3 regions of the Pseudoalteromonas sp. SWXJZ94C genome follow, and region 3 is predicted to be linked to each of the others. Evidence: predicted binding sites of a transcription regulator. Region 3 holds the regulator's gene; each other region holds the start of a gene.

Region 1 (3,287 bases), on a different contig from region 3:
AGTTGGGGGCGTTAACCTAGCTGATTTATCATTCGATTTGGTATTAGTACTTCAACTCGTTTCTTTTGCAACCCCTTTCATTTTGGTGATGATTCTTGATGGATGGCGTGGATTTCGTGAAACCCTGCCAATAACCTTAGCCGTGAGCGTTACATATAATGTATCACAAGCTTCTCTATTAATATTTCTTGGACCTGAACTTGCCGATATTCTTCCTGGTCTCCTTGCTATGGTAATGATTGTTATTGTAGGTCGCTTTTGGAAACCTTCACACATTTACCGCGAGAATAACAGCCCAGCGCCAACTCCTGTAAAAGAGAGTTTTAAAAAAATACTCGTAGCATGGAGCCCATTTTATATTCTAACCGCAGCAATTTTTGTATGGAGCATTCCTGCTTTCAAAGCGCTTTTTTTGGAGGGAGGTGTATTGTCCTCCCTCGTTTTAAAATTTTCACTACCAGGAATTACCGGTGTTATTGTCTCAAGTGGTGCTACCCAAGCAAGTACTGCAACATGGGCTTTTACACCAATTAACGCCACTGGCACTGCTATTCTTGTTGCTATCATCATCATTTTTGTTACGACTAAGCAATTACACCTAACTGATGTACTAAAAACATTCAGTAAGACTGTCTGCGATCTTTGGCAATCAATTGTGCTTATTGCTTTGATTCTTGCGTTAGCGAATATTGCTAACCTTTCGGGAGGAACAGCCTCTATTGGTAACGCTCTGGCCGCTGTTGGGATCGCGTTTCCGCTTTTATCTCCGATTATTGGCTGGTTTGGCGTGTTTATTACCGGCTCTGTTGTTAACAACAATACTTTATTTGCCCAGCTTCAATCGATTACCGCAACTAAAATAGGTGTCGATCCAACATTATTAGTCGCTGCAAATACTGCGGGAGGAGCTGTCGCTAAAGTCATTTCGCCACAATCTATTGCAATTGCAGCAGGTGCAGTGGGGCTTACGGGTCGTGAAGGCGATATTCTTAGGGCATCAATTAAATACAGCTTGGGTATGCTTGCATTTTTGTGTGTGTGGGTAATGCTTTTATCGCTTGTTACTCACTCATTATAAATATTGTATTTAAGTAGTAATACTAAAGGTTAAAAATATAGTGTTCTATGTGAGTCAATTAATTAAAGTACAGCTAGGTAAAGCTCACTTTAATTAATTGACTACACAACAAGCCGCGTGGGATTACTTTTTCGCAATAATATAAATTGCATGTATTAACCCGGGGAAATAACCAAGCAGCGTTAATACAATATTTAGCCAAAAGTGTAAACCTAAGCCAACTTGTAAAAACACACCCAGTGGCGGTAGTAAAACAGACAAGATGATACGAATGATATCCATCATTAAACTCCAGTAAAGTTAAGTGTTAAAAAGCAAAAACCCAGCGGTGCTGGGTTTTCATAATGCAAAATTATTCAGCAACGATAGCTAGTTTATCTACTACGTCACGAACATCTTCAGCATTTTTAGCAATTTTAACTGCTAGCTGCTTTTCGGCTTCTGACTTAACAGAACCATTTAGGGTAACTACACCGTTGTCGGTATCTACATCAATATCTGTACCGCCAACTTCCGAGTCAAATAAGAAGCGAGTTGTGATTACTGTTGTGATTTTAGCGTCGGTTAGGTCGTTATCATCATTGTCGTTCATCATGCTTTTATCAGTGTTTTTCGCATCCATGTTGTTAACAACCGTTAGGCTATTATCAACGTCGGTTACGCCGTCTAGGCTAAGTACAAGTTCTTCAGCAAGCTCTTTATCTAGTTCGCTATTTACTTTACCTGTAAGTACTACCTTTCCATTTTTTACATCAGTGTTAATGTCAAAGTTGTTTAGATTAGTGTTCATAAGAAGCACTGTTTCTGCCTTACCATCAATCCAAGCATCTTTACTTTCGTTTTCCCAGCTGTTTGCTTGGGCACTCATAGCCGTAGTACCAAGAACTAAAGCCGCGATAATAGATTTGTTAAATGTTTTCATAATCTTTCTCCTTTTGATTAAAGACACTTTAACTAATGCGAACTTCACGCCAACCTTATTTAAATATATATATCAACAACTTAAAAAATAATAACCATAAACACTATGATCGTTGTGAGTAATTATTTACAGGCTTATCGGTAAAAATTTCTCAAGTAGTGAAAATAGCTAGATAATTGCTGTTTTGGTTAATCTATCGTTAATATAACAAATACATTTTTAATACATAAAACTTAAGTAATTGATTAATTAAAGCTTTATATTTGGTACGTGCCTTGCTTATACATAAACAATAGTTAATATAATAAGGAATGCCCCATGTCAGTAAAACTAGAAGATCGTCCAATAGAACAGGTACGTGAACAAGTGATTGATCAATTAATTTATAATTACAGCCATGGAGTTATTTCTGTTGATGCATTTGAACGACGTTTAGATAATGCGATGGATGCAACCAACAACAAAGCCCTACTAATGCTGGTTGAAGATTTAACGCTTAATACTGATCAACAATATAAAGCTGAAAAACAATCTCAGTTTTCGCCAAACTACAGCGCGCAGCAAACAAGTGATGATGACTTTACGCTGCGCAGCATTTTAGGCTCTAACGAGCGCAGCGGTCAGTGGGTCGTGCCAAAAAATATATATTTGAGTAACTTTATGGGATCGGTTGTACTTGATTTTACTGATGCCATTTTTGCTCATCAAAACGTAACTATTCATGTTAACTGTATTTTTGGCAGTGATGAAATTTACGTACCTGAGCACGTAAATGTAGTCTCTAAAATGTTTTGCATTTTAAGTAGCCTTGAAAATAAGTCGGTCTCACTAAACAAGCGCCAAGGTCCAACAATTCATATTGAAGGAAAAGCGGTAATGGGATCGGTTGAAGTAAAAATAAAACGTACTATAAAAGAAAAGTTTATAAGCTTTGCTAATGAGCTAAAAGCACAACTAGGTGGTGGTTCTACGCATCAATAGTTAGCGTTAAAAATTATATCTACAATATAAATCACGTATTTACTTTATTAGGCACCGCATGCTGCGGTCTTAATATCCACGACTAATATGCGTCATAAGTCGTTATTCCTCTCACTTGGAATATCACTTAAGTATTCAACAAATTCAATTTCGAAGCCCGCTGGGTCAATAAAATAAACGTTTTTTCTAAATGGGTTTTCACTTCCTTTTTTAGCTACTTTAAAATCGGCTTTTTGTAAACGCTGTACTGTAGCATCTAAATTATTTGTCACGTAGGCAAAGTGCGCAAAGCCAACTTGATGCCCT
Region 2 (3,287 bases), on a different contig from region 3:
AGCCCGTAAATTAACTACTCACAAATGGACAATAATAAAAACATTTCATCTTTTACGTATTGCTAATCTCGTGAAAGATTATATTTTTTCATTTTTTCGACCAACGTGGTTCTACGTACACCTAATATTTCGGCTGCGCGAGCCACTACGTAATCATAACGTTCTAACGCTTGCGTTATTAAACTAATTTCAAGCTCAGCTAGGTAATCTTTAAGCTCAATACCATCATTTGGTAATAATCCACTACCTGTTTGATTAAATTCAGCCTCAGGCTCATCGTCGTAATCACTAAAGCCGGTGCTAAATATGTCGTTAAAGGCATCTTTTTCCATTAACTCTTCGGGGTATTCAGGCTCGTATGCCTCAACCTCAATATAACGATATTTATTTGGTAAATCAGGAATATCGACCACTTTTTCAGGAAACATAATAACCATACGCTCCACTAAATTAGCAAGTTCACGAATATTCCCTGGCCACGCATGCTCTTTTAAGCTCTCAACTGCGCGTTCAGTAAATTTAGCTGTAGACCCTGTTTGGTCGTTAACACGGCGCATTAGCTCTTTTAATAACAGCGGGATGTCATCAGCGCGTTCGCTAAGTGATGGGTTTTCAATAGGAAATACATTTAAACGATAATATAAATCCTCCCTAAAACTGCCCTCTTCAATCATGGTTTCGAGATTTCGATGCGTTGCAGCAATAACACGTACATCAGCCTGAATCGCTTTAGTACCGCCAACACGTTCATAGCTTCGCTCTTGCAATACTCGCAGCAACTTAACTTGCATTTGCAGTGGCATATCACCTATTTCATCTAAAAACAGTGTGCCGCCTTGAGCAAGTTCAAATCGCCCTTTACGAGCCGATATAGCGCCTGTAAACGCACCTTTTTCGTGACCAAATAATTCACTTTCTAAAAGCTCTGCCGGAATAGCACCACAGTTAACAGGCACAAACGGTCCATTAATTCTTTTTGAAAGTAAATGCACATTGCGCGCAACCACTTCTTTACCAGTGCCCGATTCACCTAAAATTAAAACATTGGCATCGGTTTTTGCTACCTGCTCAATTAAAAAGCGAACATCTTTTACGGCGTCTGTTTCACCAACAAGTCCGTCAAAGGTTTTATGGGGTTTAGAATGTTTATGCTCGCTAGGAAGCATTCGTTGATACTGCTGGCAGTCGTGGAGTAACTGTGTTGTTACATCATGATTAAACGGCTCACAAATAAGCCCTACAACATTAGCAATGCTTAGTAGTGGTTTAAGCGTTTCACCTATTAACAAAAATGGTAATGTAGGATGGCACTTAATTAAACTTTCGTGATCAAGCGACTGCAATGCACCTAAAATTACAATGCATTCTTTCTGTTGATACTTTTTACACTCTTGTTCAAAGTTTGTTTCGTTTAATAGTTGTACTGCTTCACCAATAAAAGTGAGTGATGCATTTAAACCTATTGCGCGATTGTTATTATTATCTAAAATCAAGATCATAGTTAGCGAGCCGTACTTTCACTAATTTAATTAATTAGCTAAATTGTAAGCCAGTTCTGTATGGATGCAAGCGATAGCGGCAGTTTTTTGACATGAACGCCAAAAAACAGACGGACTAGTTAAATAGTGGTACTTAAGAATTAATCATTAAGTACTAATTATTTAACTAACATTAAAGTTACTTTATTTTAATGGTTTTTTTAATATTTAAGTAAAGCTGACATTATTAGTAAATAATGTCTAATATTAGCTTAAGTACAAAGCGATTGTGCCGATAAATAACTAAGTAAACAAATAAGTCATAAATGCTTGGCACTAATATTGCTACATTATTGAATAAGCTTTTATACAGATTTTTTGTACTGTTTTTTTATATAAGTTTTTATATTAGTTTTTACATAATTTTTATCGTTCAAATCTAGGATTTTCTCATGGCTCATGCTTCATTAAAAAAATACAGTCAAGTTCGTGCAAGTAGTATTGCCGAAATGACACCTTACGAACAAATAAACCTAATTTTTAGTAATATTATTGGTCGTTTAGCCGCAACTAAAGGGTTTATAGAGCGCAAAGAGATCGCAAAAAAAGGCGAGAACATTTCGGCCTGTGTTTTATTATTTGGTGCACTGCAAGACGCACTTAATTTAGAAGTAGAACAAGACCCTAGTATTTCTAACAATTTATTGGCACTTTACGATTACTGCCAACGCCGTTTAACGCAAGCTAACCTACACAACGATATTGAAGCAATTATTGAAGTATCAAGTATTGTTAAAGAAATTAAAGAAGGTTGGAATAACATTCCGCTAGATCAACGCAGCCCTGCGGTTTAATGTAAATTATGAACTCGCCAACATCTTCGCAGCCACTAACGAACAACTTTGAGCTCATACAAACGTTGCTTAGTAACATTGAAGTGTTAGTAAATGATGATAATGCAGGCGAAGCTCAGCCTTTTTTAGACACTTTAAATGCTAAACTAAAGCAATGGTGCGAAAGCAGCGAAGGTCCAAGCGCAGAGCAATTAGAATTAATTCAGCTGCGTATAAATACTATTTTAGTAAAAGCAAATAGCGCTAAAAACGAGTCATCTAAAGCCATTATTAAACAAAAAAAATCTGGCAAGGCAATTAAGGCTTATAAAGCAGCCAATTAAAAATCACCTCAAACAGTAAACATAAAAAAACCGTTATAAATAACGGTTTTTTTATGTTTTGGTTTAGCTATTAAAACTATATGCTATTTATATATTAAGAGTTATCTCGTACAACCCCAGGCATATTTTCCAGCTGAGCTTGAACATAACTACTGGTGTTATTAAGGCTCGCTACTAATAAATCCATCGCGTTATATTGCGCGTATAGTCGAGACGATAGCGACTCCATTTTACTGGCAAGACTTAAACGCTGGTCATCTATGTCGTCAAGTTGGTTTGTTTTGCTATCTATGCGGTTTTGAATAATACCGTCTGAGTCTGTATAAAAGCTTAACTTTTCGTCAAACGATTGTGCAAAACCATCATCGTCGTCACCTACAAAAAACTGCTGAACTAAATCTACATCCGTTGCTATTTTTTCATTGAGTGTTTCTGTATTTAGCGTTAAAACACCGTAGCGGTCTGTTTCGACACCTAATTGCGAAAGCGATAATGAGTTACCATCACCTAAATCAACGGGATTTGTTATTTCACTACGCAGCTTTGACATAACACCACGAAGTAGTGAATCCCCAGCCATGACTCCAGCACCGCCTTCACCTGATGAACCCAGGCTATTACTAAGCTCTAAC
Region 3 (3,287 bases):
AAAGCAGAGCTGTTAGCAAAAAGCTATAAAGGTCGTGAAGTTGTTAAAAATGTAGGTCTTGAGGTTAAGGCTGGCAGTATTGTTGGTTTACTTGGACCTAATGGTGCAGGTAAAACTACAACGTTTTATATGATTGTAGGACTTGTACCTAGCGACAAAGGTAAAATATCCATCGATGATAACGATATTACTCTTTTACCTATGCATAGTCGTGCTAGATTAGGGATAGGGTATTTACCACAAGAATCGTCAATATTTAGAAAACTGACTGTTTACCAAAACTTAATGGCTATTTTAGAAACGCGTAAATCGTTAAATAAACAAGCTCGAGAAGACACATTAAATAATCTATTGGATGAATTTAGCATTCAGCATATTCGTGATAGCCAAGGTATGGCTTTATCCGGTGGTGAACGTCGCCGTGTAGAAATAGCACGTGCACTTGCCGCCGATCCTAAGTTTATATTGCTAGATGAACCTTTTGCTGGTGTAGACCCAATTTCAGTATTAGATATTAAGAAAATAATAGAACATCTTAAAAACCGTGGGATTGGTGTATTAATTACCGATCATAACGTAAGAGAAACCCTTGATGTTTGTGAAAAAGCCTACATTGTTTCTCATGGGGAGCTAATTGCATCTGGCACTCCTGAACACGTATTAAACGATAAAACAGTACGCGATGTTTACTTAGGCGAGCAATTTAGGCTGTAACATTAACGCCATGTCTTTGAGCATCTGCTAGTATTAATTATAACAACATAAAAGGATTGTTAGAGATAAATGAGGCAATCATTACAGCTGCGCATGGGCCAGCAACTTACAATGACACCACAGCTGCAACAAGCAATTCGTTTGTTGCAACTCAGTACATTGGATCTCCAGCAAGAAATACAAGAAGCTCTTGATAGCAACCCGCTGCTAGAAGTTGAAGAAAACGACTACGCAGAAGATTCTGCTGGCAAAAATGAGCAAAAAGCTGATAACGATGACGTTACTGTTAGCGCATCTGCAGATGATGCTCCTAGCGAATACGAACAAGATAGTGGTGAAGCACTTGCTAAAGATACAGTAAGTGACGACATGGCTATGGATGTTAGCTGGGATGAGTACATGAGTGCTGCGCCTGCATCGTCATCAGGACCAATGCCTGAGGACGAGTCAATATACCAAGGTGCTTCAACCGAAACACTTCATGAGTACCTAATGTGGCAGTTACAATTAACGCCTTTTAGCCCTACTGATGAAGCTATTGCAATCGCTATTGTTGAAGCCGTAGATGATTCTGGTATTTTAACACTTAGCTGTGAAGAAATTTTAGAGAGCTTCAATCAAGAAAACGAAGATGATAACGAAGTCGAACTTGACGAAATTGAAGCCGTTTTAAAGCGTATCCAACTGTTTGATCCGGTCGGTATTGCTGCACGTAGTTTACAAGAGTGCTTGTGTATTCAGCTTAACCAGTTTGATAAAGAAACACCTTACATTAATGAAACAAAAATGATCTTAACCGAGCATATTGATTTATTAGCTGCTCGTGACTATCGTACATTAATGAAAAAAACTAAGCTCAAAGAAGAAGAGCTTAAAGAAGTAATGACACTAATACATACTCTCAGCCCTAAACCCGCTGATACGATTGTTAGAGAAGAGTCTGAGTATGTTATTCCTGATGTGTCGGTTAAAAAAATTAAAGGTCGCTGGGTTGTAGAATTAAACCCAGATAGCATGCCTAAAATAAGAGTAAACAGCCAATATGCTGCAATGTCTCGTACCGTTAAATCTAGTGGTGATAGCCAATTTATTCGCTCACACTTACAAGAAGCAAAATGGTTTATTAAAAGCCTAGAAAGCAGAAACGACACATTGTTAAAAGTAACAAATTGTATTGTTAAGCAACAACAAGGCTTTTTTGAACACGGTCCAGAAGCCATGAAACCAATGGTTTTAAATGATGTTGCTGAAATGGTAGAAATGCACGAGTCGACTATTTCTCGCGTAACAACCCAAAAGTATATGCACACGCCACGTGGAATATTTGAGTTAAAATACTTTTTCTCAAGCCATGTAAGCACCGAAAATGGTGGCGAATGTTCATCTACGGCAATACGCGCTCTGATTAGAAAATTAATCGCAGCAGAAAACTCAGCAAAACCATTGAGTGATAGCAAGATAGCGGATATATTGGCTGAGCAGGGAATTAAAGTAGCTAGACGCACGATCGCAAAGTACCGCGAATCTCTGGCTATTCCACCGTCAAATCAGCGAAAAAGTCTGATTTAAGACGCAAAAACAAAGAGGGTAACGCTTATGCAACTAAACTTAACTGGTCGTCACGTAGAAGTAACCGATTCACTAAAAGACTATGTAAACACTAAATTTGCGAAGCTAGAAAGGCACTCTGATCATATTAATAATGTTCATGTCATTCTCGATGTAGAAAAATTAAACCAAAAAGCAGAAGCAACAATTCATGTCAGTGGTGCAGAATTATTTGCCTCTACTGAACATCAAGATATGTATGCCGCCATTGACTCGTTGATTGACAAGCTCGATCGACAAGTTATCAAACACAAAGAGAAGCTTGCTCGACACTAATATTATGAAATTAAGTTCACTTATATGTCAGGACTGCAGCAAAGCTGCGGTCCTTTTTAATAGTAAAAAAAGAATTTTAGAGTTTATTAGCGAACTTGCTCACAACAAGCTTCCTTACTTATCTCAACAAGATATTCTTAGTGCTTTACTAAGCAGAGAAAAACTAGGTAGTACAGGCATTGGTAAAGGTATTGCAATCCCTCACGGACGAATGAGTGGCGTAGAAGAACCTTTAGCTTTAGTACTTGTTAGCGAAACACCTATTAACTTTGATGCGATAGATAACCGCCCTGTAGATATTTTTGTTGCACTCATCGTACCAGATGGTGATAACCAACAGCACTTAAAGACTCTAGCAACCATTGCTGATAAACTAAACGACAAAGAATTTTGTAAGCAGTTACGCTGTGCAAAATCAGATACAGAGCTATACCAAGTTATTGTTGATCAATCATAATTAATAAAAAAGGTGTTAAATGGAATTAATTATCATAAGTGGCCGATCAGGTTCTGGAAAATCGGTAGCTTTACGCGTAGTTGAAGACTTAGGTTATTATTGCGTAGATAATATTCCACTAAACCTGCTGCCTTCTCTAGTGCGAAGTGTCTCTGACAACTACGACAAAATAGCAGTGAGTATTGATGTTCGAAACTTGCCAAAAGAACAAGAACAGTTCAATGATATTTTT

The links. Region 3 encodes sigma-54, which starts transcription at its own class of promoters, with help from an activator protein. Its sites were predicted from a motif close to GTTGGCACGNNNNTNGNNT; they were not measured.
Region 1: I6F65_RS04540 (BON domain-containing protein) is a predicted target of sigma-54. The motif match lies at 2,036-2,054, and genes of this name have one in related genera.
Region 2: fliS (flagellar export chaperone FliS) is a predicted target of sigma-54. The motif match lies at 1,808-1,826, and genes of this name have one in related genera.

What each region holds. Positions count from the first base shown of each region.
Region 1 is NZ_JADYXF010000007.1:79,511-82,797, reverse strand. It holds gene I6F65_RS04550 (L-lactate permease) at 1-1,078, shown strand, start outside; gene I6F65_RS04545 (YqaE/Pmp3 family membrane protein) at 1,202-1,360, opposite strand; gene I6F65_RS04540 (BON domain-containing protein) at 1,431-2,000, opposite strand; gene I6F65_RS04535 (LiaF domain-containing protein) at 2,319-2,981, shown strand; gene I6F65_RS04530 (VOC family protein) at 3,074-3,287, opposite strand, start outside.
Region 2 is NZ_JADYXF010000009.1:86,043-89,329, forward strand. It holds gene I6F65_RS05800 (sigma-54-dependent Fis family transcriptional regulator) at 63-1,499, opposite strand; gene fliS (flagellar export chaperone FliS) at 1,931-2,332, shown strand; gene I6F65_RS05810 (hypothetical protein) at 2,341-2,655, shown strand; gene fliD (flagellar filament capping protein FliD) at 2,750-3,287, opposite strand, start outside.
Region 3 is NZ_JADYXF010000045.1:11,207-14,493, reverse strand. It holds gene lptB (LPS export ABC transporter ATP-binding protein) at 1-714, shown strand, start outside; gene I6F65_RS17190 (RNA polymerase factor sigma-54) at 784-2,283, shown strand; gene hpf (ribosome hibernation promoting factor) at 2,311-2,598, shown strand; gene ptsN (PTS IIA-like nitrogen regulatory protein PtsN) at 2,603-3,055, shown strand; gene rapZ (RNase adapter RapZ) at 3,075-3,287, shown strand, end outside.